DNA from 2 places in the Kocuria sp. CPCC 204721 genome. Region 1 is predicted to be linked to the other one. Evidence: riboswitches for the same ligand, from Rfam matches in the RefSeq annotation. Region 1 holds a riboswitch; the other holds the start of a gene.
What was found. A riboswitch is a leader RNA that binds a small molecule or an ion and turns the genes downstream of it on or off. The one in region 1 is predicted to bind S-adenosylmethionine.
Positions count from the first base shown of each region.

Region 2: another riboswitch for S-adenosylmethionine. It lies ahead of RF637_RS09655 (MetQ/NlpA family ABC transporter substrate-binding protein); the one in region 1 lies ahead of RF637_RS10205 (cobalamin-independent methionine synthase II family protein).

Region 1 covers NZ_JAVKPO010000011.1:11,266-25,478, forward strand. Annotated here, with positions in the region: gene RF637_RS10200 (MFS transporter) at 62-1,489, opposite strand; gene RF637_RS10205 (cobalamin-independent methionine synthase II family protein) at 1,844-3,055, opposite strand; SAM riboswitch class I at 3,070-3,156, opposite strand; partial or broken gene RF637_RS10210 (3-hydroxybutyrate dehydrogenase) at 3,423-4,172, shown strand; gene RF637_RS10215 (IclR family transcriptional regulator) at 4,385-5,071, opposite strand; gene RF637_RS10220 (CoA transferase subunit A) at 5,224-6,018, shown strand; gene RF637_RS10225 (CoA transferase subunit B) at 6,015-6,692, shown strand; gene RF637_RS10230 (acetyl-CoA C-acetyltransferase) at 6,689-7,879, shown strand; gene RF637_RS10235 (DUF2243 domain-containing protein) at 8,030-8,554, shown strand; gene RF637_RS10240 (cytochrome c oxidase assembly protein) at 8,554-9,435, shown strand; gene RF637_RS10245 (short-chain fatty acid transporter) at 9,432-10,826, shown strand; partial or broken gene RF637_RS10250 (NAD(P)-dependent oxidoreductase) at 10,906-11,589, opposite strand; gene RF637_RS10255 (LysR substrate-binding domain-containing protein) at 11,641-12,405, shown strand; gene RF637_RS10260 (GNAT family N-acetyltransferase) at 12,402-12,896, opposite strand; gene RF637_RS10265 (TetR/AcrR family transcriptional regulator C-terminal domain-containing protein) at 12,893-13,522, opposite strand; gene bioB (biotin synthase BioB) at 13,640-14,213, shown strand, end outside.
Region 2 covers NZ_JAVKPO010000009.1:64,689-78,901, reverse strand. Annotated here, with positions in the region: gene RF637_RS09670 (cation acetate symporter) at 1-390, shown strand, start outside; gene RF637_RS09665 (GlsB/YeaQ/YmgE family stress response membrane protein) at 552-815, shown strand; gene dxr (1-deoxy-D-xylulose-5-phosphate reductoisomerase) at 978-2,237, shown strand; SAM riboswitch class IV at 2,291-2,405, shown strand; gene RF637_RS09655 (MetQ/NlpA family ABC transporter substrate-binding protein) at 2,501-3,385, shown strand; gene RF637_RS09650 (methionine ABC transporter ATP-binding protein) at 3,382-4,434, shown strand; gene RF637_RS09645 (methionine ABC transporter permease) at 4,434-5,090, shown strand; gene ispG (flavodoxin-dependent (E)-4-hydroxy-3-methylbut-2-enyl-diphosphate synthase) at 5,266-6,432, shown strand; gene RF637_RS09635 (GNAT family N-acetyltransferase) at 6,471-7,289, shown strand; gene RF637_RS09630 (proline--tRNA ligase) at 7,388-9,214, shown strand; gene RF637_RS09625 (TSUP family transporter) at 9,236-10,042, shown strand; gene RF637_RS09620 (hypothetical protein) at 10,062-11,018, opposite strand; gene rimP (ribosome maturation factor RimP) at 11,115-11,606, shown strand; gene nusA (transcription termination factor NusA) at 11,752-12,729, shown strand; gene RF637_RS09605 (YlxR family protein) at 12,855-13,187, shown strand; gene infB (translation initiation factor IF-2) at 13,304-14,213, shown strand, end outside.

The DNA.
Region 1 (14,213 bases):
CGTGCGCCGTCGTGACCTCCGACGAATCAGAGGCCGGGACGGTTGGTTCGTGTGTCGGGGATCAGTGGCGGCGGATGCGCGCCGGAGCGGTGGTCTCGGGCTCACCGGCCACCGGGGGAACGATCTCGTGCGGGTGCGCCCGGACGTACTCCTGGTGCACCTCCGCGACGTGCAGGTCCTTGCCCTGGTCCGACTTCTTGACGAAGGAGACCGCGATGAAGGACACGAGCGAGATCAGGGAGATGTACAGGCCGATGGTCCACGCGGCGCCGGTGCGGTTGAGCAGCAGCTGGGCGATCATGGGGGCGAACGCGCCACCGATGATCGACCCCAGGGCGTAACCGATCGAGACACCGGAGTAGCGGACGCGGGCCGGGAACATCTCGGCGTACATGGCGGACTGCGGACCGTAGGACGGACCCAGACCGATCGTCAGGATGAAGATCGCGGCCGCGAACAGGGGCAGGGACGCCGTGTTGAGCATCCACCACATGGGGATGGCCCACAGGATGATGATGCCGTAGCCGATCTGGAACGTGAGCTTGCGCCCGATCTTGTCCGAGATCCACCCGCCGAACATCGTGAAGATGAGCCACCCGACGCCGCCCACGAGCGTGGCGATCAGCGTCTCGGGGCGGGACATCCCCAGGGCCTTGGTGCCGTAGGACGCGAAGAACGCGATGACCAGGTAGCCTGCGGCGTTGTTCGCGGCGAAGATCAGCGCGGCCAGGATGACCTGCGGGGAGTTGGTCCGGAACAGCTGGCCCAGGGGAGCGGAGGACTCCTTGGCGCGCTGGCGCATCTCCAGGAACACGGGGGACTCGTCCACGGAGCGGCGGATCAGCCAGCCCACGAAGATCAGCACGATGGAGAACAGGAACGGAACGCGCCAGCCCCAGGCCTCGAACTGCTCGGGGGTCAGGATGGTGCTCAGACCGAACATGAACAGGGTGGCCATCAGTACGCCCAGGGGCACACCGATCTGGGGGTAGGCGCCGAAGAAGCCGCGCTTGTTCGCGGGCGCGTGCTCCACGGACATCAGGGCCGCACCACCCCACTCACCACCGGCGGAGAAGCCCTGCAGGATACGCAGGACCAGCAGGATGATGGGGGCCGCGATACCGATCTGCTCGTACGTGGGCAGCAGGCCGATCAGCGTGGTGGCCGCGCCCATCCCGAAGAGGGTCATGACCAGGGTGATCTTGCGCCCGTACTTGTCACCGATGTGACCGGCCACGATCGCACCCAGGGGACGGAAGAGGAAGCTGATGCCCAGGGACGCCCAGGCGACGATCTGTCCCAGCGTGGCGTTCTGCTCGCCCGCCGGGTTGAAGAAGTGGGTGGCCAGGATGAAGGCGGCCGCCTGCGCATAGATGAAGAAGTCGTACCACTCGATGGTGGTGCCCACGAGGGTGCCCGCAAGGACCTTGCGTTCTTCTCGGGTCATGGTGTGCGCCGGCTGAGCGGGCGCTGAGGTGGTGGATGCCATGTGGGTCTCCAGGATCGGCGGACGCGGGGTCCGTGGGGTGCCAGTGGCGGAGTGGATCAGGGGAATAACCGACCGATTGGTCTCGAAATAAGTGTACGAAATAATGTGAAGTGCGCCACACGTTTCGTGTATTAAATCGTATATTTTTCCCGGGCCGTTCACCCGGGCGGGCAGCATGTCGGCCGTTGTGACGCGTTCATGACACGGCAACGCCCCCTCCCGCCGTGCCGCACCGTGGAAGGTGCGGGCGCAGCGGAAGGGGGCGGGCGGCGTCGTCGTCCGGGAAGATCGGGGAACCGGAACGGTCAGCGACGCGGTGAGACTAAAAGCTGCAGGACCAGCCGCGCGGCCTGATTAGAACAGGCGCTCGGACGCGATCCGCGCACCCTCCACGAGGGACTCGAGCTTGGCCAGCGCGATCTGCGGGTGCAACCGCCCGCCCAGACCGCAGTCCGTGGAGGCGATCACGTTCTCCTTGCCCACCACGGACGCGTACTGCTCGATCCGGTCCGCCACGAGCTCGGGGTGCTCCACCACGTTGGTCGAGTGAGAGACGAAACCGGGGTAGACCACCTTGCCCTCGGGCAGCTGGTGGTCCTTCCAGACCTTCCACTCGTGGCCGTGGCGCGGGCTGGACGCCTCGAAGCTGTAGCCCTGCGCGCGGATGGTGAGCATGAGGTCCACGAGGTACTTGAACTCGAGGTCCGTGGTGTGCGGGCCGTGCCACGAACCCCAGCACAGGTGGAAGCGGATCTGCTCCTCGGGGAGGTCGCGCAGTGCGTAGTTCAGCGCGTCCACGCGGAGCTGGGTGAAGGCCAGGTAGTCCTCCACGGTGGGCTCGGGGTTGATCTGGTCCCAGGACTCCGCGATCGAGGGGTCGTCGATCTGCACGGTCAACCCGGCGTCCGTGATGGCCTTGTACTCCTCGCGCATCGCGTCCGCGCACGCGTAGACCAGTTCCTCGTCGCTCGCGTAGTACTCGTTCTTCACGCGCGCGCACGAGCCGGGGGACAGCGCTGCCACGAACCCCTGCGTGGCCCCGGTCTCGGCCATGGCCTCCTTAATCCGGCGGATGTCACCGGCCACGGCTTCCTGACCCGTGTAGGTCAGCGGGCCCGTGATCTTCGGCTGGGACACGCTTGCGCGGTGGGCCAGGACCCCGGCCGTGGGATCCTCGTAGGCCTCCCGGAACTTGGAGCGGTCGCGGCGGTCCGGGAAGCTCGTGAGCACGATGTTGCCTGGCGACGAGCGCAGCGTCTCCGCCGTCTGCCAGCGGTCCTCGTCCGTGGGGGTCAGCCCGCCCAGGCGGTGGAACGAGTAGTTCCACCAGGCCCCGTAATCCACGGCGCCGGACGTGGTGTGGCCGTACTCGCCGTCATTGACGATGTCCAGGCCGATCTCCCGCTGCTTGCGCACGACGTCGATCACCCCGGCGTCCAGCGCCTCACCCAACTGCGCCAGGTCGATCTCCCCGGCCTGGAAGCGGTTGTTGGCCTCGAGCAACTGCGGCGTGCGGGGGAGGGACCCCACGTGGGTGGTCTGGATGCGATCGGTGTTCAAGGGCATGGCTGTGCTGATCCTTTCCATCGGTTCTGGCGTTAGCACCGGTGTCACCCCGGTTGCTGCGGCTTCCACGAGCCAGATCTCTCGGCCGCTCTGGATGGGTACTGCTCCATCCAACAGCATCGCGAGGCGCGGAGGCCATTCGTGGCGCGCGGGGTCGTGGCGTGTCGGACGACGACGCCGCTCCCCGGGTTCCTCCTGCCCGGCCCCTCGGGCTCGGGTCACCGGGGCTTCCGTGACCGGGCGGCCCCCGGTGCGGGCCGTGACTCGTAGCTGGTCCGGGGTAGTCCGTTCCGGATCGTGACCCGGCGGCCCCCCGGGGGCGTAGCGTGACGCGGTAGGAGAACCGTCCACGCGCAAAGAGGCTGTCATGGAGCAATCGCTCGAGGGGAAGAAGGCCCTGGTCACCGGTGGGGCCAGCGGGATCGGCCGCGCCGCCGTGCAGGCGTTCGCGGACCGCGGCGCCCACGTGGTCGTCGCGGATATCAATGAAGAAGCCGCTCAGACGACGGCCTCCGAGGTGGGCGGGGAAGCCTGGGTCGTGGACCTCTCGGACACCGCCGCGCTCGCCGAACTGAGCCTGGACGTGGACATCCTGGTCAACAACGCGGGGATCCAAAAGGTGGCCCCCGTGCAGGACTTCGACCCCGCGGACTTCCACCGCATCCTCACGCTCATGCTCGAGGCTCCGTTCCTGCTGATCCGTGCCGCACTGCCGCACATGTACGAGCGCGGATGGGGCCGAATCATCAACGTCTCCTCCATCCACGGTCTGCGCGCGTCCGCGTACAAATCCGCGTACGTCACGGCCAAGCACGGGCTCGAAGGGCTGTCCAAGACCGTGGCCCTGGAGGGCGCTGAGCACGGTGTGACCAGCAACTGCGTCAACCCCAGCTACGTGCACACCCCGCTCGTGGACAAGCAGATCAAGGACCAGGCCGCGACCCACAGGATCCCCTAGGACCAGGTGATCGAGAAGATCATGCTCACCGAGTCCGCGATCAAGCGCCTCGTGGAACCCGAGGAGGTTGGCGAGCTCATCGCGTTCCTGGCCGGCCCGTCCGCGGGCATGGTCACGGGTGCGTCCTACACGATGGACGGTGGCTGGACGGCGTCCTGAGCGCGGGGCGACGTCGCCGCGTCCACCCTCGCTGCCGTTCGGTGTCGAGGCAATGGCCCGCGTTCCACGGCCCCTCTCCGGCCAAGGGCCCGAACATCTGCGTCCCGGAAAAACACCCGCAGTCGCACAACGCGTGCGGTATCGGGGCACAGATGTTCCGGGGTGCGAGGACGCGGGGTCTGACGGTACGGGACGACGCCGCTGCGTCCGGTTCACACGGTCGTGGCCCCCGCGCGCAGCGCCGTGGAGAGCCTGTGGGCCTGGTCCAGCAAAGCCGCCCCGAGGCGGGGTCTGCGTTCCGCGGTGAACCGGGGTTCGATCCCCGTCAGGGAGAGCGCGTAGCGGGGTTGGCCGGTCGCGTCGAACACCGCGGCCGCCATGCCCCACGAGCCCTCCACAATACGTCCGGGGTTCAGGGACCAGCCGTCCTCCCGGACCTGGGCGACGAGGCGGCGGACGTGAGCGTCGTCGTGCTGTGGACCGAGGCGCGTCCGCTCCTCCCGGGTGTCCGCGAGGGCGGTCTCCAATTGGTCCGGGGGTAGGTGACCGAGGATCGCGAGTCCCGCGGAGGCCACGCCCAGGGGCAACCGCAGGCCCTCGTAGAGCACGTGTGAGCGCACCGGGAACGCCCCCTCCACCCGGGCCAGGCAGATGACCTCGTTGCCGCGGCGAGCGGAGAAGAACGCGGACTCGCCCGTGGCCTCGGCGAGCCGCTGCAGGCACGGGGTCGCGAGGTCCTGGGCGGGATAACGTTGGGCGGCCACCGTGCCCAGGATGTGCAGTTCGGGACCCAGGGCCCAGTTGCCGTCCTCCGTGCGGTCCACGAGCCCCTCGGCGGCGAGCGCTGCGAGCAATCGATGCGGGGAGGGCTGCGGGTTCCGGGATTTCTGCGGGGTCATACACGCTCCTGCGTCGGGACGTTCACAATATGGACAGACTAGCGACAGGTTTTCAGATTGTGATCCCTTCACCGACGATTACGGGTGAAGCATTGACCAAGATGTGGTCACTTTCTAGCCTGAGAGGCAGATCACGCACTGGAGGGGTGACCATGTCCAAACTCAGGGACAACGTGGCCGAGTTGCTCGCCGAGACGCTGCGGGACGGGATGACCGTGGCGGTGGGCGGTTTCGGACTGTCCGGGATCCCGCGGGACCTCATCGAAGCGGTCCGGGACAACGGAGCCAAGGACCTGACCGTGGTGTCCAACAACATGGGCGTGGACGGCAAGGGGCTCGGTCTGCTGCTGGAGAACAAGCAGGTGAGTAAGGTGCTGTCCTCGTACGTGGGGGAGAACAAGGAGTTCGCCCGCCAGTACCTGGAGGGTGAGCTCGAGGTCGAGTTCAACCCGCAGGGCACGCTCGCCGAACGGCTGCGCGCGGGCGGTGCGGGGATCCCCGCGTTCTACACCGCCACCGGTGTGGGCACGCGCGTGGCGGAGGGGAAGCCCACCGCGGAGTTCGACGGGCGCACTTACGTCCTGGAACGCGGGATCGTCGCGGACATCGCCCTGGTGCACGCGTGGCGAGGGGACACGGACGGCAACCTGATCTACCGGCGGACCTCGCGCAACTTCAACCCGGTGTGCGCCACGGCCGCACGGATCACGTTTGCGGAGGTCGAGGAGGTCGTGGCCCCGGGCGAGTTGGACCCGGACCACATCGTGACCCCCGGGGTCTTCGTGCAGCACGTGGTTCAGTACTCGGGGGCGCCCAAGGAGATCGAGCAGCGCACCACGCGACCGAGGCCCGCGGCGTCGTCGTCGGAGGGCGGAACGGACGTGCGGACCGGCGGTGGTGCCGCCCGGGGCGCGGGCAACGGCGGAGCGGAAGGAGCGGTGGCATGAGCTGGACGCGTGATGAGATGGCGGCCATCGCGGCGTCGGAACTGACCGACGGCGACTACGTGAACCTGGGCATCGGGATCCCGACACTCGTGGCGAACAACCTGCCCGAGGGCGTGAGCGTGGTGCTGCAGACCGAGAACGGGGCGCTGGGCATGGGCCCGTTCCCGTACGAGGGGGACGAGGACCCGGACCTGATCAACGCCGGGAAGCAGACGATCACCCTGCAGCCGGGGGCCGCGATCTTCGACTCCGCGATGTCCTTCGCGATGATCCGCGGTGGACACGTGAAGATGGCGATCCTGGGGGCCATGCAGGTCTCGCAGCGCGGCGACCTGGCCAACTGGATGATTCCCGGCAAGATGGTCAAGGGAATGGGCGGGGCCATGGACCTTGTGACCGGAGCACCTCGTGTGCTGGTCTTGACGGAACACGTTGCCAAGGACGGCTCCGCCAAGCTCAAGCGGGAGTGCGATCTGCCCCTGACCGGTGTCGGGGTCGTGGACCGCATCATCACCGACCTGTGCGTCTTCGACGTGGAGGAACACGGGCTGGTATTGCGGACCCTCGCCCCGGGTGTGACCGAAGAAGAAGTAGCAGCCAAGACCGAGGCCGAGTACCGGGTTGAGCTCGTGGACGTCACCCCGGACTCCGTGCCCGTACAGGAGGAGAAATGACAGAGAACGCCAATGACGTGGTGATCGTCAACGGAGCACGCACACCCCAGGGCAAACTGCTGGGCGCGCTCGCGGACCTGAGCGCCGTGGACCTGGGCGCGCACGCGATCAAGCACGCCGTGCAGCGCGCGGGGGTCTCCCCCGAGGACGTGGATTACGTCTACATGGGCAACGTGGTGCAGGCGGGCACCGGGCAGAACCCGGCCAAACAGGCCGCGGTGAAGGCCGGACTGCCTAAGACCGTCCCGGCGGCGGCCCTGAACAAGGTGTGCCTGTCCGGTCTGGTGGCCGTCACGGAAGCGGCGCGAATGCTGCGCCTGGGTGAGGCGGACGTCGTCGTGGCCGGCGGGATGGAATCCATGACCAACGCGCCACACCTGGCCCTGGGCGCCCGCAAGGGCAAGTCCTACGGGGACATACGGCTCGCGGACTCGCTCGCCCACGACGGGCTCGTGGACGTCGAGAAGGGCGTGCCCATGGGTGAGCTCACCGAGTCCGGCAACGGCGAGCGTCAGATCGACCGCGCCGAGCAGGACGCGGTGGCCGCGCGCAGCCACCAACTCGCGGGCAAGGCCCAGCAGGACGGGATCTTCGCGGACGAGATCGCGCCCATCGAGGTGCCCCAGCGCAAGGGCGATCCGATCACGGTGTCCGAGGACCAGGGCGTGCGCCCGGATTCCACCGCGGAGGGCCTCGGCAAGCTGCGCCCCGCCTTCACGAAGGACGGCGCCATCACCGCGGGCAACTCGTCCCCCATTTCCGACGGCGCTGCGGCCCTCGTGCTGACCACGCGCGGTTACGCGGAGGAGCACGGACTCGAGTGGCTCGCCGTGGTGGGCAAGCCCGGTCAGGTGGCCGGCCCGGATACCTCCCTGCACTCCCAGCCCTCCCGGGCCATCGAGCACGCGCTCTCGCGGTCCGACTGGACCCTGGAGGATCTGGACTTCATCGAGATCAACGAGGCGTTCGCGGCCGTGGCCGTGCAGTCGGTGCGCGACCTGGGCGTGGACCCCGAGAAGGTCAACATCCACGGTGGTGCGATCGCCCTGGGCCACCCCGTGGGGGCCTCGGGCGCGCGGATCGCGCTGCATGCCGCTTTGGAACTGGCGCGGCGCGGCTCCGGCAAGGCCGCCGTGTCCCTGTGCGGTGGCGGCGGTCAGGGTGAGGCGTTGTTGTTGAGCCGTTGAGCCTTTGAGCCTTGCAGGTGGGTCACGCCCGTCCCGGACCCGGGGTGGGCGTGACCCACACCAGGGGCGGCCCGGCTCGAGCCGGCTGACCGACCCGGGTGCTAGCCGGGGGCGGGCGGCCGGGTTGATCGAATGGATTCAGGAGGAACCATGGCGCACACGGCATCCACACCGGACTCGACATCGTCGGAGGGCCCTGGATCAGGGGGCGGGCCTGTCCCGGACCCCCGGCGCACCCGCAAGCGGGCGGCGCTGTCCGGGTTCCTGTTCGGATGCGGTATCGCCGCCTCCATGATCGACTTGTTCATCTTCCACCTGGGCCTGCAGTGGCATCACTTCTACGACCTCTCCACGCACGAGGTGGCCCTCGTGACGGACGGGTTCTTCCACGCCTTCGGGTGGTTCATCACCATCTGGGGTCTGTTCCTGCTCGCTGACGTGCGCCGACGGGGTGGGGTGCACTGGCCCCACTGGATCGGGGCCGTGATCCTGGGCGTGGGGACCTTCCAGCTCTTCGATGGCATCGTGGACCACAAGCTGCTGGGCATCCACCAGATCCGCTACGGGGTGGACATCCTGCCGTACGACCTCTTGTGGAACGGCACCGCGGTGATCCTCATGCTCATCGGGTTCGTGGTGCTGCGGCGCGGCGCGCGGGCCTATCGGACCCGCTGATGTCCTCGGACCACGCCCACCATGCGGATCACACCCACCACGCGGAGACCGCCGCTGCTGTCGGATGGCCTGTGTTCGAGTGGCTGGTCGTGGCGGTGCTGGTGCTCGCTGCCGCGGGGTACGGGTGGTTGTTGTGGTCGGGCCGTCACAGGACGGGCCCGAGTCCGTGGCGTCCCGTGAGTTTCTACGTCGGCCTGCTGGGCGTGGGGGTGGGCCTCGTGGGGCCCCTCGCCCACGCCGGGCACACCAGCTTCACCGCTCACATGGTGGGGCACCTGTTGGTGGGGATGCTCGGACCCCTGCTGCTCGTACTGGGCGCGCCCGTGCGGGTGGCGCTGCGCGGGCTGTCCACCGCCGGGGCGCGCCGGGTCTCGCGGGTGCTGCGGTTCCCGGTCGTCCGCTGGGTCACGCACCCCGTGGTGGCCGCGATCCTCAATGCCGGCGGGTTGTGGTTGCTCTACACCACCGCGCTGTTCCACTGGATGCACGCCTCCGCGTGGGGCCACGCGCTCGTCCACACCCACATCTTCCTGGCCGGCTACGTGTTCACGGCGGCCATCGCCGGACCGGACCCCGATCCGCATCGTTCGCCCTTCCGGGTGCGCGCCGTGGTCCTGGTGCTCTTCATCGCGGCGCACTCGGTCCTGGCCAAGTGGCTCTACGCGCATCCGCCCGCGGGAGTCGCGCCCCACGACGCTCACGTGGGCGCGCAGGTCATGTATTACGGCGGCGACGTCGTGGACGTCCTGCTGATCGTCCTGCTGTTCCTGGGCCACCACCGGGCCACGCGCCCGCGCCCGGCAACCGATCGCATGTACCCAACCCTGATCCAGATCGGAGAACCACCCGTGTCCCGCCACCACCGAGAGCCGTTGTCATGAGCACCCCGGGAACCCCGCAGGCCACCGCCGCCCGGTGCGAACCGCCGCTGGCCCGCGTGATGCGGCCGCTCAACACCGCCGTGGAGAGGTTCATCCCCTCGGCGCTGATCTTCGCCATAGTCCTCACCGTCCTGGTGGCCCTCATGGCCCTGCTGCTGACCGATTCCGGGCCCGTGGCCGTGATCCAGGGATGGGGCACGGGACTGTCCGGGCTGCTGGAGTTCATGACCCAGATGGCGCTGGTGCTGTTGCTCGGTCATGCCCTGGCCAGTACCCGGCCCGTGCGCGCCGGTCTCGGCAAGTTGGCCTCGGTGCCCCGCTCACCCCTGCGCGCCTACGTCTTCGTGTTCGTCATCGCTGCGGTGGCCTCGCTCATCACATGGGGTTTCGGCCTGGTGGTCGGCGGTCTGCTCGCCCGGGAGGTCGCCGCGGAGTTCGCGCGCAGGCGCCAGGCCGTGAGCTTCCCGATGCTCGTGGCGTCCGGGTTCTCCGGGTTCGTGGTGTGGCACATGGGGTATTCGGGCTCCGGCCCACTGACCGCCGCGACCCCGGGCTCGTTCATCGAGAAGCAGGTGGGCCACATCATTCCCATCAGGGAGACCATTTTCTCGTGGTGGAACATCAGCGCGATCGTCGTCACCCTGATCCTGGTGGCCCTGGCGCTCTGGCTCGTGGCACCGCGCAGCGTTCCCGAGTCCCACACGGTCACGGCCGAGGCGCTCGCCCAGTCCGAACAGGAGATCGAGCGTCCGGTCATAGAGGCCCCGGCCGACCGGTTGGATGCCTCCCGCATCCCCACGACTCTCGTGGGCCTGGCACTGGTGGCCTACCTGGTCATCCACTTCGCCGGGGGTGGAACGGTCACTCTGAACATCGTGAACTGGATGTTCCTGGGGCTGATCTTCCTGTTGTCCCGCAACACGTTCGAGGTCATGGGCCTGGTCAAGAACGCCGCGTCGAACGTGGGGGACATCCTGCTGCAGTTCCCCCTGTACGCCGGGATCATGGGCATCATGACCGCCACGGGGCTGATCCAGGTGCTCTCCGACTCGATCGTCGCCGTGGCATCGCCCCAGACGCTGGGCCTGCTGGCCTTCCTGTCTGCAGGGTTGGTCAACTTCTTCGTCCCGTCCGGCGGCGGGCAGGTGGCCATCCAGGCACCCATCCTGTTGGACGCCGCCGCCCGCCTGGACGTGGACCCCGCCGTGGTGATCATGGCCGTGTCCTACGGCGATCAATGGACGAACATGATCCAGCCGTTCTGGGCCCTGCCGTTGCTGGCCATCGCGGGACTGAAGATCCGGGACATCCTGGGCTACACGACCGTGGTGTTGTTGGTCTCCGGGATCGTCTTCGCCGCCACCATGCTGGTCGTGGGCGCGGGGGTCTGAGCGCGTGTCGTGCTCCGGGCGCACTGCGGTCTCGGAGCACGACGGCGCTCGACGTCACCTCGCTGAGGTGGCCGGGGTGTCAGACCTCGTCCGGGTTCCAGCCCTGGACCTTGCCGTCCGGGGCCGCGTACTTCACGATCAGGCTGCAGTCCAGATCCCCGTACCCCTCGTCGATCAGGCGCTGGAAGCGCTGGGCCGCGAGTTCGGCCGCGGGGAGGTCCACGCCCGTCTGCTCACCGGCGGACAGCGCGAGCCCCACGTCCTTGGCGGCCAGGACCGCGGAGAACGTGGACTCGAAATTGTTGTTGGCGGCGGCCGAGGGGACGATGTCCGGGACGGGGTACCACGTCCGCAGGGCCCAGGAATCGCCGGAGGACACCGACGCGATGTCCCAGAACACCCGCGGGTCCAAACCCAGTCGTTCGGCTAGGACGGAACCCTCCGCACACGCTTCGAGATTGACGAAGAGCATCATGTTGTTCACGATCTTGGCCGATTGCCCCATGCCCGGCCCGCCGGTGTGCACGATCCGACCCGCCATGGGAGTGATGACCTGCTCGGCCCGGGCCACGGTGTCCTTGTCGCCCCCGATCATGAACGTGAGTGTTCCCGCCGCAGCACCGCTGATCCCGCCCGAGACCGGGGCGTCCACGAACGCGAAACCCTTCTCCGCCGCGGCCTTGTGCAGCTCCAGGGCGGTTTCCACGTCGATCGTGGAACTGTCAATGAGGAGGGCGTCCTTCGGGGCGAGCGCCAGGACGCCCTGGTCCGATCGGACGGGGCGTGGGAGCCCACGGATCTGGGTCGATAGTTCGTGAGTGCCGCCGAGGGCATCGAGAGGGCCCTGGATTCCCTCGCCCTGGAATCGGGCGGTGCGGGAGGCGGAGTGAAGGGGCTCGTGCGGGTCTTGGCCCCGGACGGCCTGGGCGGGATCGCCGTGGGTGAGGCCATGTGCAGGCTGTCCGAGACCCACCCCGGTGTGCGGCTCGAGATGATCAACGCGGCGCGCCGCCCGAGCGCCAACCTCGTGGGGATCGACGTCGCGGTGGTCGTGGGGCGCCCAGAGGTCTCCCGGAACGAGTCGTTCCACTTGGCGGACTACTTCCTGGGGCTCTACGCGCCCGCGGCGTACGTGGAACGCCACCCGGCCATCGAGTCCCCCGCCCAACTGCAGGAGCACCCTCTGCTCTACTTCATCGAGTCCATGCAGGACGTCCCGGAGCTGATCGATCCCGTGCGGCATCTGCCGCGGATGCACCAGTCGATCGGGGCCACGTCCTCCATGGTGCACGTGGAGTTGACCCGGTCCGGGGCGGGTATCGGCCTGCTGCCGTGCTACCTGGCCGATCGCGCCGGGGACCTCGTGCGGCTCTTCCCCGAGGAGTTCGCGTTCCGTGCGTCCTACTGGGCGGTCTCGCGCCCGGACCTGTTGAAGCGCCCCGCGGTGAAGGCCGTGATGGACGCGCTCCGGGCGGCGGTCGAGGACATGAAGGACCAATTGGCCGCTTCAGCCGGCACCGGTCGTGCGCGGCCCCGCGGCGAGCGCCGGGGTCCGCGCGCCAACGCACTCGCTCGCTAGCGCACCATCCTGAGCTCGCGCAGGTCCGACAGTCGCGGGTCCACCGTCTCGGTCCCATCCGCGCGGAAGCCATTGCGCTCGTAGAACCGGATGGCGCGCGCATTGGCCGCGGCGACCCACAGCTGCGCGGGCTCGGCCCCCAGTGCGGTGTCCAGCAGCGCCTGTCCCGCTCCGCCGCCGTGGTGCTCGCGCAGAACGTACACCATGCGCAGCGCGGTCTCCCGCGCCGGTTGCGCCTCCTCCGGTGCACCGACCGCGGCGAAGCCCACGATCCGTCCGGCCACCTCCGCGACGCGCACCGCCCTCCGGCCGGCTTCATCGCGCAGGAGTCCGTCCCACATGGTGCGACGACGCCGCTGCGCCGTCTCGTCGTAGAAGCGCTCCGGGAGCATGCCCGCGTACGTCTCACGCCAGGAACGCACGTGGACGGCGGCGAGGGCGGGAGCGTCGTCGGGCTCGGGGAGACGGATGGTGAAGGCGGGCCGTGTCATGGGTCGGACCTCTCGAGGGGCGCTGCCTCACGACCGAGGATCAGGGCCAGTCCGGCCTCGAACCGCGGAGCGCTGTCAGTGGTGGGCAGCCCCATGGCCTCGCGGGTCTGCTGAGCGGTGACGGAGCCCAGTGTGAACCGGACCAGGGTCAGGGCCGTGTTCTCGGCGGTCCGCTGCGTGAGACCCGTGGCGGACAGGGCCGCGACGAGTAGCGGAACCGGCGGCAGGTCGAGCGGATCGAGGGCGTGGGCCACGCCGACGACCTCCGCGCCGTCGCGCACCGCGAGGATCAGCCGACGGAACTCCGCGGCCACCCGAGCGGGGTCGAGGTGGCCGGGCTCGGTGCGGCCGTTATCGGAGTGCCCCGGACCCGCCCCGTCGTGACCGGCCGAGCGGACGGCGCGGGGAGCGGCGTCGTCGTGCACCGCGCGGTCGGCGGCGAGCGGTGCGACCATGCGCTGGGCGAGCACCGCCAGCAACTCCTGCTTGTTGGCCACGTGCCAGTAGAGGGCGCCGGGCTGGACCTCGAGCTCCTTGGCGAGGCGGCGCATGGAGAGATCACCCAGGCCGTAGCTCTGCAGGATGTGCCACGCGGCATCCACCACGTCATCGCGTTTCAGGGCCACGGTGCTCCTCTCGGGGTGCTCGGTCGGGTGCTGCGTGTGACTCTACCGATCGGCCGGTGCGGCGCGGGGCGGGCGTCGGAGAATTGACTTTCTTGAACGGCGTTCAATAATTGAACAATGTTCAAGAACCCTGCCGAGCTGGCCGAGCGCGTCCTCGCCGGCGACCCCGTGACCCCGGACGAAGCCCTCGAGCTGCTGCACACCGACGACCCCGGCATGCTGGACCTCGTGGCCGCCGCCGCACGGCTGCGCCGCGAACACTTCGGGATGACCGTGAAGGTGAACTACCTGGTCAACCTGAAGTCCGGGTTGTGCGCCGAGGACTGCGGCTACTGCTCCCAGCGCCTGAACGCCGGGACAGACATCCTCAAGTACTCGTGGCTGAGCCCCGAAAAGGCGGTGGAGCAGGCCGAGTACGGCATCCGCGGTGGTGCGAGCCGCGTGTGCCTCGTGGCGAGCGGTCGCGGCCCGTCCAACCGTGAGGTGGGCAACGTGACCCGCACGGTCGAGGCGCTGAAGGAGCAGCACCCGGATGTGGAGGTCTGCGCATGCCTGGGCCTGCTCAAGGACGGCCAGGCGGAGACGCTGAGCGGCGCGGGCGTGGACGCCTACAACCACAACCTCAACACCGCCGAGTCCAACTACGAGTCCATCTGCTCCACCCACACCTACCAGGACCGCGTGGACACCG
Region 2 (14,213 bases), on a different contig from region 1:
GGCGCGCAGGGTCAAAACGTGGCGTTCCTCGTGGCCCTCGCCTTCGCGGTAGCGGCCTCCGCCAACCTGCCCACCATCCTCTACTCGCTCTACTGGAAGCGCTTCACCACGCGCGGCGCGGTATTGTCCATGTACGGCGGGCTGATCATCTCCGTGGTGCTCATTATCTTCTCCCCGGTGATGTCCGGATCGGAGACCTCCATGATCCCCACCGCGGACTTCGCGTTCTACCCGCTGTCCAACCCCGGCATCATCTCGATCCCGGCGTCCTTCCTGCTCGGTTTCCTGGGCTCGCTCAGCGAGCGCCGGCCGGAGGACCCGCGCAAGCAGTCCGAGATGGAAGTGCGTTCCCTCACGGGAGTGGGAGCGGAGAAGGCCGTCTCGCACTGACCCGGTTCACCGCCCCTTGACACGGCCGCCGTGTCCGGTTTCATCCGGACGCGGCGGCCCGTGTAGCGTTGGTGTCTGGTACTACACTGTGAACCAGTTCGCTGACCACGTGCGGTTGCGGAACACCGCAAACGCGCACAACGAGAACCAGAGGTGGAGAAATGGGCATCATTAGCTGGATCATCCTCGGTCTGATCGCCGGCGCGCTCGCCAAGCTGATCCTTCCGGGCAAGCAGGGTGGCGGGATCATCGTCACCATCATCCTCGGCATCGTGGGGGCCTTCCTGGGCGGCTGGCTGGGTAGCTTCATCCCCGGCCTGAGCGACGGGATCAACAGCTTCAGCATCGGCACGATCATCACGTCCGTGATCGGCGCGATCATCGTGCTGCTCATCTACGGCGCCGTCGTCGGCCGCCGTCGCTGAATCACCCGCGGGTCCTGAACGGGACTTCCACACAAAGGCGTCACCTCCGGGTGGCGCCCTTGTCGTATCTCCCGTGTCGTGCGTCCGGAGTCGTGTGCTCGGTGTCGTGCGTGCGGGGTCCGGCGCTCACGCGATACTGGGGTCATGACTTCCTCCACCGGCATGACCCCCGATCTCGACTCCGCCACCCGGCAGGCCCCCCGGCGCCTCGTGATCCTGGGGTCCACGGGATCCATCGGGACGCAGGCGCTCGACGTCGTGTCCGAGGCCGCGGGGCTGCGCCGGCCCGTCTCGGATGCCACCCACGAGCCCTTCGAGGTCGTGGCGCTCGCCGCGGGCGCGGGTCACCTCGAGCTGCTCGCTCAGCAGGCCGTGACGTTCGGCGTCCGTGCGGTGGGCACGAGCGGTACGGCGGACGACGCCGCCCGGTTGCGTGAGCTGATCGCGGACCGGTCACGCGCGGCGTCGTCGGCGGCGCCCGAGGTCCTGTACGGGCCGGACGCTGCAACCCGGATCGCGCAGTGGGAGGGTTCGGACCTCGTGCTGAACGGGATCACCGGGAGCATCGGGCTCGCACCCACCCTGGCGGCGCTGGGAGCGGGTCGGCGGGTGGCGCTCGCGAACAAGGAGTCCCTGATCGCGGGCGGTCCGCTCGTGTTGCGCGCCGCGGCGGACACGGGCCTCGAGGACGCGCTGATCCCCGTGGACTCCGAACACTCGGCGATCGCCCAGGCCCTGCGCTCCGGGACGGCCTCCGAGGTGCGCCGGCTCGTGCTCACGGCGTCCGGCGGACCGTTCCGCGGCATGACGCGCGAGCAGCTCACGCGCGTGACACCCGAACAGGCCCTGCAGCACCCCACGTGGGACATGGGGGTCATGGTCACCACGAACTCCGCGACCATGGTCAACAAGGCACTGGAGGTGCTCGAGGCGAGCCTACTGTTCGACGTCCCCCTGGACCGGATCGACGTCACGGTGCATCCGCAATCGGTCGTGCACTCCATGGTGGAGTTCGTGGACGGATCCACCCTGGCGCAGGCGTCCCCGCCGGACATGCGCCTGCCCATCGCGCTCGGAATCGGCTGGCCCCACCGCGTGACCGGTGCCGCCGCGGGGTGCGACTGGACCCGGGCCGCACAGTGGACGTTCGAACCGCTCGATTCGCAGGTGTTCCCCGCCGTGGAGCTCATGAAGCACGCGGGTTCGCGCGGCGGGACGTGGCCCGCGGTGTTCAACGCCGCCAACGAGCAGGCCGTGCACGCGTTCCACCGCGGGGCGCTCGGCTTCACGCAGATCGTGGACATGGTCGAGCGTGTGCTGGAGGATCACGACGGCGTCACGCGGCCCACCCTTGAGGACGTCCTGGGGGCGGAGGAGTGGGCCCGGGCCCGCGCGGACGAACGTATCGCCGGGATGGCATAGGGCCCTTCCGGCGGTCGTCGGCCCATGGCAGGGCCATGCTAGAATTCCGGGTGGATGACGAGATCCGGCGCGTAGCTCTGGCTGGCCGGACGGCAACCCTCTCCCGTAGCGGGGTGCCCCAGATGACCATCCGGTCGCGGTTGCAACAGATCACGGCAAGTGCGGTTCCCCGGAAATCAGCACGTACCCGTCCCTGTGCCCTCATCCAGGGGGGACTGTTCGCCCCGCGAGTCCCCGTCACAGACCCCTGGAAAGGCATGATCATGCGAACCAAGCGTTTGATTCCCGTCGTGTTGGCCACCACCCTGGGCCTCACCCTCACCGCGTGCGGCGGCGGCTCCGAAAACTCGGACCCGGCCGCGGACGGCAAGATCACCGTCGGGATCGTGGGCTCGACCCCTGTGCAGGAAGCGTTGAAGCAGGTCGCCGCGGACAACGACATCACGGTCGAGTACGTGGACTTCAGTGACTACAGCCAGCCGAACCCCGCTCTGAAGAGCGGTGACATCGACATGAACTGGTTCCAGCACATCGCGTACCTCGCCGATTACAACAACAACGCCGGGGACACCATCACTCCCGTGGGCTCCACGTCCATCTTCCCGCTGGGGCTGTACTCCAAGAGCGTGAAATCCGTGGGTGACTTCAAGCAGGGTGACGAGATCGCCGTGCCGAACGACTCGATCAACCTGTCCCGCGCCCTGAACCTCTTGCACCAGCAGGGTCTCGTGGAGTTCACCAAGGACACGATCGCCCCCACCGAGCAGGACATCGACACCGCCAAGTCCAAGGTCACGGTCCGCCCGGTCTCCGCCGAGCAGACCGTGCTGTCCATGGACTCCGTGGCCGCCTCCGTGGTCAACAACGACTTCCTGGACCGCGCGAACATCGATCCCAAGTCCGCGCTGGCTCAGGACGATCCCACCGCGGACAGCGCCAAGGTGTACGACAACCTCTTCGCCGCGACCGAGGCGAACGCGGACAACGAGACCCTGAAGAAGGTCGCGAGCTTCTACTACGACGACAAGGTCCAGGACGCGGAGAAGACCGAGACCAAGGGCACCGCGGTGCCCACCAAGGTGGATCAGCAGGAGCTCAAGGACTTGCTGGCCCGCTACTCGCAGGACCTCAAGGAGCAGACCAAGTGAGCCCGTCCGCCACGGCGGACACCCTGGTCAGTTTCCGGGACGTGAGCAAGGTCTTCGTCACGGGGTCCAAACGCCGCCCGCGCACCGTGACCGCGGTGGACTCCGTGGACCTGGACATCCGCCGCGGTGAGATCTTCGCGGTGATCGGCTACTCGGGGGCGGGCAAATCCACCCTCGTGCGGCTGATCAACGGCCTGGAACCCATCTCGTCCGGGACGCTCGAGGTCGCCGGTAACCGTGTGGACGGGCGCAGCGAATCCCAGCTGGCGCCCATCCGCCGCAAGATCGGGATGATCTTCCAGCAGTTCAACCTGTTCACGTCACGCACAGTGGCGGGCAACATCGATTACCCGCTCAAGCGTGCCGGGTGGAAGCCCGAGGAACGCAAGGCGCGGGTCGCGGAACTGTTGGAGTTCGTGGGCTTGACCGAGCGCGCCGGGAACTACCCCGAGCAGCTCTCGGGTGGTCAGAAGCAGCGCGTGGGGATCGCCCGCGCGCTCGCGAGCAATCCCGAACTGCTGCTCGCGGACGAGTCCACCTCGGCGTTGGACCCGGAGACCACCCAGGAGGTCCTGGGTCTGCTCAAGCGCGTCAACCGTGAGCTGGGGATCACCATCGTGTTGATCACCCACGAGATGGACGTGGTGCGGGCCACCGCGGACCGCGTGGCCGTGATGGACAGCGGTCGTGTGGTGGAGACCGGGACCACCGCGGAGGTCTTCGCCCACCCGCGGGCGCAGACCACGCGCAAGTTCGTCTCCTCGGTCATGCGCACCGTGCCGCGCGCGGACGAGATCGAGAAGCTGCGCCGGGAACACCCCGGGCGGCTCGTGCTGGTGGACGTCACCGACCAGAACCGGATCGGGGACGTGCTCTCGGACGCCGCCCGTAACGGTGTCAGCTTTAACATCGCCTTCGGGGGGATCTCCATCCTGCAGTCACAGTCCTTCGGAACGCTCACGCTGTCCCTGACCGGTTCGGACGAGTCCGTGGACCGCGCCGTCGAGAGTCTGCGCGCCGTCACCACGGTGCGGGAGGTGAGTGAGTGATGGAGTGGTCTGCTCTGGGCCCGCAGTTGCTGGACGCAACCGGGCAGACGCTGTATATGGTCTCCGTGACCCTCGTGCTGGCCGGGCTCATCGGCCTGGCCGTGGGCATGGGGCTCTACGTGACCCGGCGGGGCAGCATCCTGGAGAACGGTCCACTGTTCACCGCGCTGAACCTCCTGGTGAACTTCGTGCGTCCCATCCCGTTCATCATCCTGCTGGCCGCCCTGGGTCAGGTCACGGAATCGGTCGTGGGCACGCGCCTGGGCCCCAACGCCGCGATCTTCACCATGACCATCGGCGCTACGTTCGCGGTGGCCCGCATCGTGGAGCAGAACCTCATGACGGTGGATCCCGGGGTGATCGAGGCCGCGCGGTCCATGGGGGTCTCACGCTGGAAGATCATCACCACGGTGATCCTGCCGGAGGCGCTCGGCCCGCTCGTGCTGGGGTACACGTTCCTGGTCATCGGCATCACAGACATGTCCGCGATGGCCGGTGCGATCGGTGCCGGCGGTCTGGGTGACTTCGCGTTGCGCCTGGGCTATCAGCGCTTCAACGACCAGGTCACGTGGGCCGCGGTGATCGTGATCATCATCCTGGTCCAGCTCGTGCAGTTCTTCGGCAATTGGCTCGCGCGCAGGATCATGCGCCGCTGACGCTCACGCGCCCCGTACCATGGCGACGCCGCCCCCGGAACATTCCGGGGGCGGCGTCGTGTTCGGCGCATCACGTGCGGCTGTAGCACGTGGGAGGAGTGGGGCACAATGGACAGTGCAACATCGCGGGGCGCGCGTCACGGGCCCCGGACGCCACTTCCTTGGGAGGCAATTCGTGACCTCGGTCAATCTCGGTATGCCCGCCGCGCCCCAACCGGTGCTCTCGCCCCGGCGCAAGACCCGCCAGATCCAGGTGGGTTCGGTGGGTGTGGGGTCGGAGCACCCGATCAGCGTCCAGTCGATGACCACGACCCCCACCACGGACATCAACGCCACGCTGCAGCAGATCGCCGAGCTCAACGCCGCCGGTTGCGACATCGTGCGCGTGGCGTGCCCGTCCCAGGACGACGCCGACGCCCTGCCCATCATCGCCATGAAGTCCCCGATCCCGGTGATCGCGGACATCCACTTCCAGCCCAAGTACGTCTACGCCGCGATCGACGCCGGGTGCGCCGGTGTGCGCGTGAACCCGGGCAACATCCGCAAGTTCGACGACCAGATCGAGGGCATCTCCCGTGCGGCGGAGGCCGCGGGCGTGTCCATCCGGATCGGCGTGAACGCGGGCTCCCTGGACAAGCGCCTGCTGCAGAAGTACGGCAAGGCCACCCCGGAGGCGCTCGTGGAGTCCGCCGTGTGGGAGGCCTCGCTGTTCGAGGAGCACGACTTCCACGACTTCAAGATCTCGGTCAAGCACAACGACCCCGTGACCATGGTGCGCGCCTACCAGTTGCTTGCCGAGCGCGGGGACTGGCCGCTGCACCTGGGTGTCACTGAGGCCGGCCCGGCCCTGCAGGGCACCGTCAAGTCCGCGACCGCCTTCGGCATCCTGCTCGGTCAGGGCATCGGGGACACCATCCGCGTGTCCCTGTCCGCGCCTCCGGTCGAAGAGGTCAAGGTGGGCAATCAGATCCTGCAGTCGCTTGGGCTGCGCCCGCGCAAGCTCGAGATCGTCTCGTGCCCCTCGTGCGGGCGCGCGCAGGTGGACGTCTACAAGCTCGCCGAGGAGGTCAACGAGGGCCTGGCACACCTGACCGTGCCGCTGCGCGTGGCCGTGATGGGCTGCGTCGTCAACGGCCCGGGGGAAGCCCGCGAAGCGGACCTGGGCGTGGCCTCGGGCAACGGTAAGGGCCAGATCTTCGTGCGCGGTGAGGTCATCAAGACCGTTCCCGAGGACCAGATCGTGGAGACCCTGCTCGCCCAGGCCAACGAGATGGCCGAGAGCATGGAATTGGACGAGAACGGCCAGCCGGTCGAGGGCGCGCCGGTCGTGACCGCCGGGTGATCCTGCGCCGCGCCCCGCGGGTGCTCTCACCCGCCGCCGTGAACCAGTCGGCACTGGACCGCCTGCTGGCGCGGCACGCGGTGTCCGGGGTGTTCGTCGCGGCGCACGTGGCCCGGATCCGGGCCGCCCGCGGTCGGCGGCAGCCGCCCGTGATCGGTGTGGCGGACTCCTCCGGCGAGCTCGTGGGCGCGTGCTGGGCGGGAACCAACGTGGTCCCCGTGGTGCTCGACCAGACCGGGACGGACCTCGTCGCGGACGTCCTGGCCCGCGGCGGCCCCCGCTTCGCCTCGTTCTTCGGTCCCGCCGATCCCGTGCTCGGACTGTGGGAACGATTGCGGGACACGTGGCCCGAACCCTTCGACGTCCGTCCCGTGCAACCGCTGCTCGTGATGGACCGTGATCCCGCACCCGAGTTGTTCACGGGGCCCGCCCGCGATGTGCGATGGGCGCAGGACGAGGACTTCCCTCGCGTGCTGCCCGCGGCCGCGGCCATGTTCACCGAGGAAGTGGGGTACTCCCCCTTCACCACCGGGGCGGAGGGTTACCGCCAGCGAGTGCGCTCCCTCGTGCGCGATCGCAGGACCGCGGTGCTCACCGACGAGCACGGTACCGTGATCTTCAAGGCGGACATCGGGTCACTGCACGGGTCCGTGTGCCAGATCCAGGGCGTGTGGGTGGACCCCGAGCACCGGGGGAGGGGACTGGCCGTGCCGTGTATGGCCGCGACCGTGGCGCTCGCCCGGCAGTACGTCCCGACCGTGAGCCTCTACGTGAACTCGTTCAACGCACCCGCCCTGGCCACATACCGCCGAGTGGGTTTCCGGCGGCACGGGGATTTCGCCACGGTCCTCCTGTGAGCCCCCAGGCCAGGCGTGCGCCGGTGCCGCGCAGCGATAGACTCGCGGGGATACCCGCCGCTTCGATCGATCCCTTCACGGGTGGATAGGATCCCTTCATGCCCCTTCGCCTGAGTTCCTTGTTCCTGCGCACGCTGCGCGAAGACCCCGTGGACGCAGACGTGGACAGCCACAAGCTCCTGGTGCGCGCCGGGTACATCCGCCGCGCGGCGCCCGGGATCTACACGTGGTTGCCCCTGGGGCTGAACGTCCTGGGAAAGGTCGAGCGGATCGTGCGCGAGGAGATGAACGCGATCGGCGCCCAGGAGGTGCACTTCCCGGCGCTGTTGCCGCGCGAACCCTACGAGGCCACCAACCGCTGGACCGAGTACGGTGAGAACCTCTTCCGGCTGCAGGACCGCAAGGGCGCGGACTACCTGCTCGCGCCCACGCACGAGGAGATGTTCACGCTGCTCGTGAAGGATCTTTACTCGTCCTACAAGGACCTCCCGGTCTCGCTGTACCAGATCCAGACCAAGTACCGGGACGAAGCCCGCCCCCGCGCGGGTCTGCTGCGCGGGCGGGAGTTCATCATGAAGGACTCCTACTCGTTCGACATCGACGACGCGGGGTTGGACGAGTCCTACGCCAAGCACCGCGCGGCGTACGTGCGGATCTTCGAACGCCTCGGCCTGCCGGTCGTGGCCGTGTCCGCGACCTCGGGGGCCATGGGCGGATCCCGGTCCGAGGAGTTCATGCACCCCTCGTCCGTGGGTGAGGACACCTTCGTGCGCTCGGCTGGAGGCTACGCCGCGAACGTGGAGGCCGTGACGACGGTGGTCCCGGAGCCGATCGACTACGCGGACGCTCCTGCGGCCCAAGTGCACCGCACCCCCGCGAGCCCCACGATCGAGACGCTTGTGGAGCGCTCCAACGAGTTGCACCCCCGCGAAGGCGAGCCGTGGACCGCCGCGGACACGCTCAAGAACGTCGTGCTGTCCGTCTCGTTGCCCGGTGGTAAGCGTCAGCTCGTGGCCCTGGGCGTTCCCGGGGACCGCGACGTGGACCTCAAGCGCGTGGAAGCCGGGATCGGTGAGGCCCTCGGACAGGGCGGTGAACTCGAGGTCGCCGCCGCGACCGAGGACGAGCTGCGTGCCGTGCCCGAACTCGTCAAGGGCTACATCGGTCCGGGTCTGAGCCGCGACGACGCCCTGCTCGGTTCCGAGTCCCGCACGGGCATCCCGTACTTCGTGGACCCTCGCGTGGTGCCGGGCACCTCGTGGATCACCGGCGCGAACGTGGCCGAGACCCACGTCTACCACCTGGTCGCCGAGCGCGACTTCACGTGGGACGGCACCCTCGAGGCTTGCACCGTGCGTGACGGGGACCCCGCACCGGACGGTTCCGGGCCCCTCGAGATCGCGCGTGGCATGGAGATGGGCCACGTCTTCCAGCTCGGGCGCAAGTACGCCGATGCCCTCGGGCTCAGGGTGCTGGACAGCAACGGCAAGCTCGTGACCGTGACCATGGGCTCCTACGGTGTGGGCGTGACCCGCGCGCTCGCGGCCGTGGCGGAGTTCTACCACGACGACAAGGGCCTGTTGTGGCCGCGCGACCTCAGCCCCGCGGACGTCCACGTGGTCGCCACGGGCAAGGGCACGGAGGTGCTCGAGGCCGCGGAGGAGATCGTCGCGCACCTCGAGGACGCCGGGATCAGCGTCCTGTTCGACGACCGTCCCAAGGTCTCCCCGGGTGTGAAGTTCGGCGACGCCGAGCTGCTGGGCGTACCCACCGTGCTCGTGGTGGGCCGCGGGCTCAAGGACGGGATGCTCGAGCTCAAGGACCGCCGCAGCGGGCAGTCCCGGGACATCGCACGCGAGGACGTGGTTGCCGAACTCACCGCCGAACTGCGCGGATCGGACACCCCCGCGGACGACACCCTGTAGTCCCGGCCCGGGTGTTCCGTTATGGACCTGTCCGCCCTCGCGGGATCCGGTCTGGACTCCGCCGCCTCCGGCTTCGTCGTGCTGCTGGTGCTCACCGGTTTCGCCGCGGGGTTCATCGACGCCGTGGTGGGCGGTGGAGGGTTGCTCCAACTGCCCGTGATGCTGCTGATCCCGGGCATCACCCCGGTCCAGGCGCTCGCGACGAACAAGATGGGCTCGGTCTTCGGCACGACCACGTCCGCGGTGACGTTCTACCGTCGCGTCCACCCGGACCTGCGCACCGCGCTGCCCATGGCCGTCGTGGCCCTCGTCGCGTCGGGGGCGGGTGCGGCCGCGGCCGCCGCACTCCCGGCCGCGGTGTTCAAGCCGATCATCGTGCTCGCGCTGATCGCCGTGCTCGTGTTCACGGTGGCCAAGCCATCCATGGGTCAGCTGACCGCGCTGCGACACACCGGCGCGCGGCACTACGGGCTGGCTGTCGCGCTAGGCGCCTTGATCGGTTTCTACGACGGCGTCATGGGCCCGGGAACGGGGTCGTTCCTGATCATCGGGCTCGTATCGTTACTGGGCTACAGCTTCCTCGCGGCGAGCGCGAAGGCCAAGATCGTCAACCTGGCCACGAACATCGGCGCCATCGCGGTCTTCGCCGCGCACGGTTCCGTCCTGTGGGGGCTGGGTCTCGTGCTCGGGCTTAGCAACATGGCCGGGGGTTACATCGGCGCACGCACCGCGGTGGCCCGGGGCAGCGCGTTCATCCGCGTGGTCTTCTTCACGGTGGTCACGGTGTTGATTGCCAAGCTCGGGTGGGACGTCCTCACGGGTCGCTGACCGGCGCGTGCGCCGCGCGTCAGTCCCTCCCCGGTAGGGCGGGCACCGGGTGTTCGGGGTCCAGGTGCTGCGCTGTGACGGCCGTCTCCAGCAGCCCCGTGAGCAGCCAGTCCCGGTCCTCGGGCGACGACGCCCCCACGGCGGACACGAGCGCGGCGCTCGCCTCGCGCAGTGGCCCGCCCACCGCTCGGGTGGGGTCCTCCGCGAAGCCGGCGGGCAGGACGTGACCGCCCGCGACGGGTGCGGGATCGCACGACAACATCGGAGTCACCGCCGGCTCACGCAGCGTGGCATCGAGCGTGTCCGTGACCGCGTCCATGGTGCCCCTCTGTGCGGCGTCGGCCGGGATCCGCGCAGCGGCCGCCTCGGCGGTGAACCGCGCACGGTCCAGGGCCGTGACCGCGGCGAGCTGCGCAGGTTCGCACGACGACGCCGCGTCGTCGTTGGTGTCCTCGCCGTCCCCTTCCTCGGTGGGTACTTTCGATGCCGCGGGGGAACCGGCCCCCGAACCCGCCTCGCTCTCTTCTGTTCGGCGTGCGGTGGGGTCCGCGCCAGCCGGCGGTGGCTCCACCGCCCACCACGACGCCGCGACGCTCGCGGCGGTGGCCGCCAGCTCCCCGTTCGGCGAGGTCCTGGCGACGTCCTCGAGCCGGGCTGCGGCGTCGGCCAGTGAACTCGGCGGGGCCCCGGTACCGCGTGCCTCGAGGTGGCGGGCCTGGGAGGGAGTTGCCGCCGGACCGAACGCGGCCTCCTGATCCGCCAGGACGGCGTCGGGAAGGACCGAGGGATCGGGGTGCAGGCCCGTGCGCACGGAGGCGACGGTCGCGCGCGCGCCGAGGCGTGCGGCGTCGTCGTCGGACAACGAACGCCAATGAGCCCACAAACCCGCGGCGAGCACGAGCACCAGGACCAGGGTGAGCGCCACGGCCAGGACGCGCCAGGCGCTGGCGGGGGGTGCGGGCGGGCGAGAACTCACGAATTCCTCCGGGGGACGGGTCTGTTCCATGATAGGGAGCAGCAGGCAGGACGAACGCGGCGCGGTGACCCCGCGAGCCGCACGAGGAGGACGGACATGACGACAGTGGACGAGACGCGCATCCGCGCGAGCGTGGAACCGGTGGTCGAGGCCGCCGGGCTCTTCCTGGAGCAGTGCGAGTTCACGGGCCAGGGCGGGAACCGGATGCTGCGCGTGCTCGTGGACCTGCCGGACGGTACGGACTCTCTGAGCCTGGATCGCGTGGCGGAGGTGGCGCGGCAGGTCTCCGACGCCCTGGACCGCGACGACCCCGTGCCCGGCCCGCCGTACGAACTCGAGGTGTCCTCGCCGGGGGCCACGCGCGACCTGGAGACGCCGCGGCACTGGCGGCGCAGCGTGGGCCACCTCGTGCGGATCCGGCCCGCGGAGGGGGAGCGCTACTCGGCGCGGCTGCTCGAGGCGCACGAGGACCACGCCGTGGTCCAGCGCTGGCACCAACCCAAGAAGGGAATGCCGGTGAAGTACCTGGACCCCGAGCGCGTGGCCTACGTGGACGTGCGCGGTGCCAAGGTGGAGGTGGAGATCTGACGTCCCCGCGGGATGTACGATAGCCGGAAGAACACGAGACAGACCCATGCAGCAGCGCTCCGCACCCCGCGTGCGGCGCGCTGTTTGGTTCTCGGCCCCGAATACGGTGCGGAACCCCCGCGTGGTGCGAAGGAAGGCCGGACACATGGACATCGACATGAGCACCCTGCGCTTGCTGGAACGCGAGCGCGACATCCCCGTGGACGTGCTGATCCCCACGATCGAACAGGCCCTGCTGCTCGCGTACATGCGCTCGCCGGGGGCCATCAACGGCGCCCGTGCCGAGGTCGATCGTCGCAGTGGACACGTGACCATCTGGGCTCCCGAGCTGGACGAGAACGACGAGCGGGTGGGCGAGTTCGACGACACCCCGTCCGGTTTCGGTCGTATCGCCGCCGCGACCGCGCGCCAGGTCATCCTGCAGAAACTGCGCGACGTCGAGGACGACAACGTCCTGGGTCACTTCAAGGGCCGCGAGGGGGAACTCGTCTCCGGTCAGATCCAGCAGGGCAACAACCCCAAGATGGTCCAGGTGAACCTGGGCACCGTGGAGGGACTGCTGCCGCCGCACGAGCAGGTCCCCGGGGAGCGTTACGAGCACGGTCAGCGGATCCGCGCGTTCGTCGTGGAGGCCAAGCGCGGGTTCAAGGGCCCGTCCATCACGCTGTCCCGCTCCCACCCGGATCTGGTGCGCCGACTGTTCGAGATGGAGGTCCCCGAGATCGCGGACGGTTCCGTGGAGATCGTGACCCTGGCGCGCGAGGCCGGGCACCGCACGAAGATGGCCGTGGCCGCCAAGCGCCCCGGGGCCAACGCCAAGGGCGCGTGCATCGGTGACATGGGTTCGCGCGTGCGCGCGGTGATGAACGAGCTCGGAGACGAGAAGATCGACATCATCGACTACTCGGACGATCCCGCCCGGTTCATCGGCAACGCCCTGTCCCCGGCGCGGGTGTCCCGGGTGAACGTGCTGGACGAGGGTGCCCGTTCCGCGCGCGCCGTCGTCCCGGACGCCCAGCTGTCCCTCGCGATCGGCAAGGAGGGGCAGAACGCCCGCCTGGCCGCGCGGCTCACGGGGTGGCGCATCGACATCGTCCCCGAATCCCGCGCGACGGATCGCTGAACACCCCCAGGATTCGGGGGAATCCCGCGCGGCGCGCTAGACTTTGCTCTGATCAGGTCGACCATCGTCCTTCCGCGCGGTTCCGTGCCGCCTGAAAACCGGACGACGGGTCATGAGGAGCGGGGATGAGCGTCAACAGTCTTCGAACCTGTGTGGGGTGCCGAGAGGTGAGCCCCCCTGATCAACTCGTCCGCGTGACGATGGAGGACACACCGCAGGGCCCCCGGGTCGTGGCGGATCTTCACTGCCGAGCGGGAGGCCGAGGAGCCTGGGTGCACGCCACCCGGCAGTGCGTTGCCACCGCGGTGCGCAAACGGGCGTTCCATCGCTCGTTCCGTACCGCCGTGACCACGGACGACCTCGAGCAACAGCTGCGCGTCCTCCTGCCGGTGCAGGAGGACGAACACCAGGAAAGCGAGTCAAAAGCCCATGGAAAACCGATGAGTGCCGGCCGATGAGTGCCTTCGAGTACTCAACCCGCGGCCACGCGGGACGCACGTGTGCGTCCGGTGGCCACGTCAACGGAAAATAAGCGGTTCGTACCTGTTTCGGTGCGGACCGAGACAGGAGAACAGTGGCCAAGCCCCGTGTCCACGAGCTCGCGAAAGAGCTCGGAATCACGTCCAAGGAAGCTATTTCCAAACTTCAGGAACTCGGCGAATTCGTTCGCGGAGCGTCCTCCACGGTGGAACCGCCCGTGGCCAAGAAGCTGCGTTCGGCGTACCCCGCCGGTGGCGATTCCGCCGCGCAGTCCAAGAACTCCGCCGGGGGCAACTCCGGCAAGCCCGCGCAGCAGGGCGCCAGGAAGCCCGCGGAGAAGTCCTCCGCGCCCAAGCCCGGGGGCAGGGTCCAGTCCAAGCCCGCCGGTTCCGACGCCCCTGCCAAGCCCGCTGCCGGATCCGCCGCGCCGACCCCGGGTGCCCCCAAGGCCCCCGCGAAGTCGGCGTCCGAGCCCCAGGCCTCCGAGACCCCGGTCGCGAAGCCCGCTGCCTCCAAGCCCGCCGCCTCCGACTCGGCCACGCCGCGCAGTGCGGCGACCCCGGGCCCCCGTGCCAACGCCCCCAAGCCCGGTAGTGCCAAGCCGGGTCAGTCCGCACCGCGTCCGGGGAACAACCCGTTCGCGTCCCAGCAGGGCATGGGCCGCGGTTCCGACGGTGGTCAGCGTGCGCCGCGCCCCGGCCAGCAGCGCTCGGCCAAGCCCGGAGCACCGCGTCCCGGTAACAACCCGTTCGCGTCCCAGCAGGGGATGCGTTCGAGCAATGCCGGTCAGGGCGGACCCCGTCCCGGCGGTCCCCGTCCGGGTGGCCCCCGTCCCGCTCAGGCGGGCCAGGGTGGCCCGCGTCCCGGTGCGCCCCGTACGGGTGCACCGCGAACGGGTCAGGGCGGCCCCCGTCCCGGTGGACCCCGCCCCTCGCCGAACATGATGCCCGGTCACACCACGGGTGTGGCCCCGATCGGTAGCCGCCCGGCACCCGGTGGGGGAC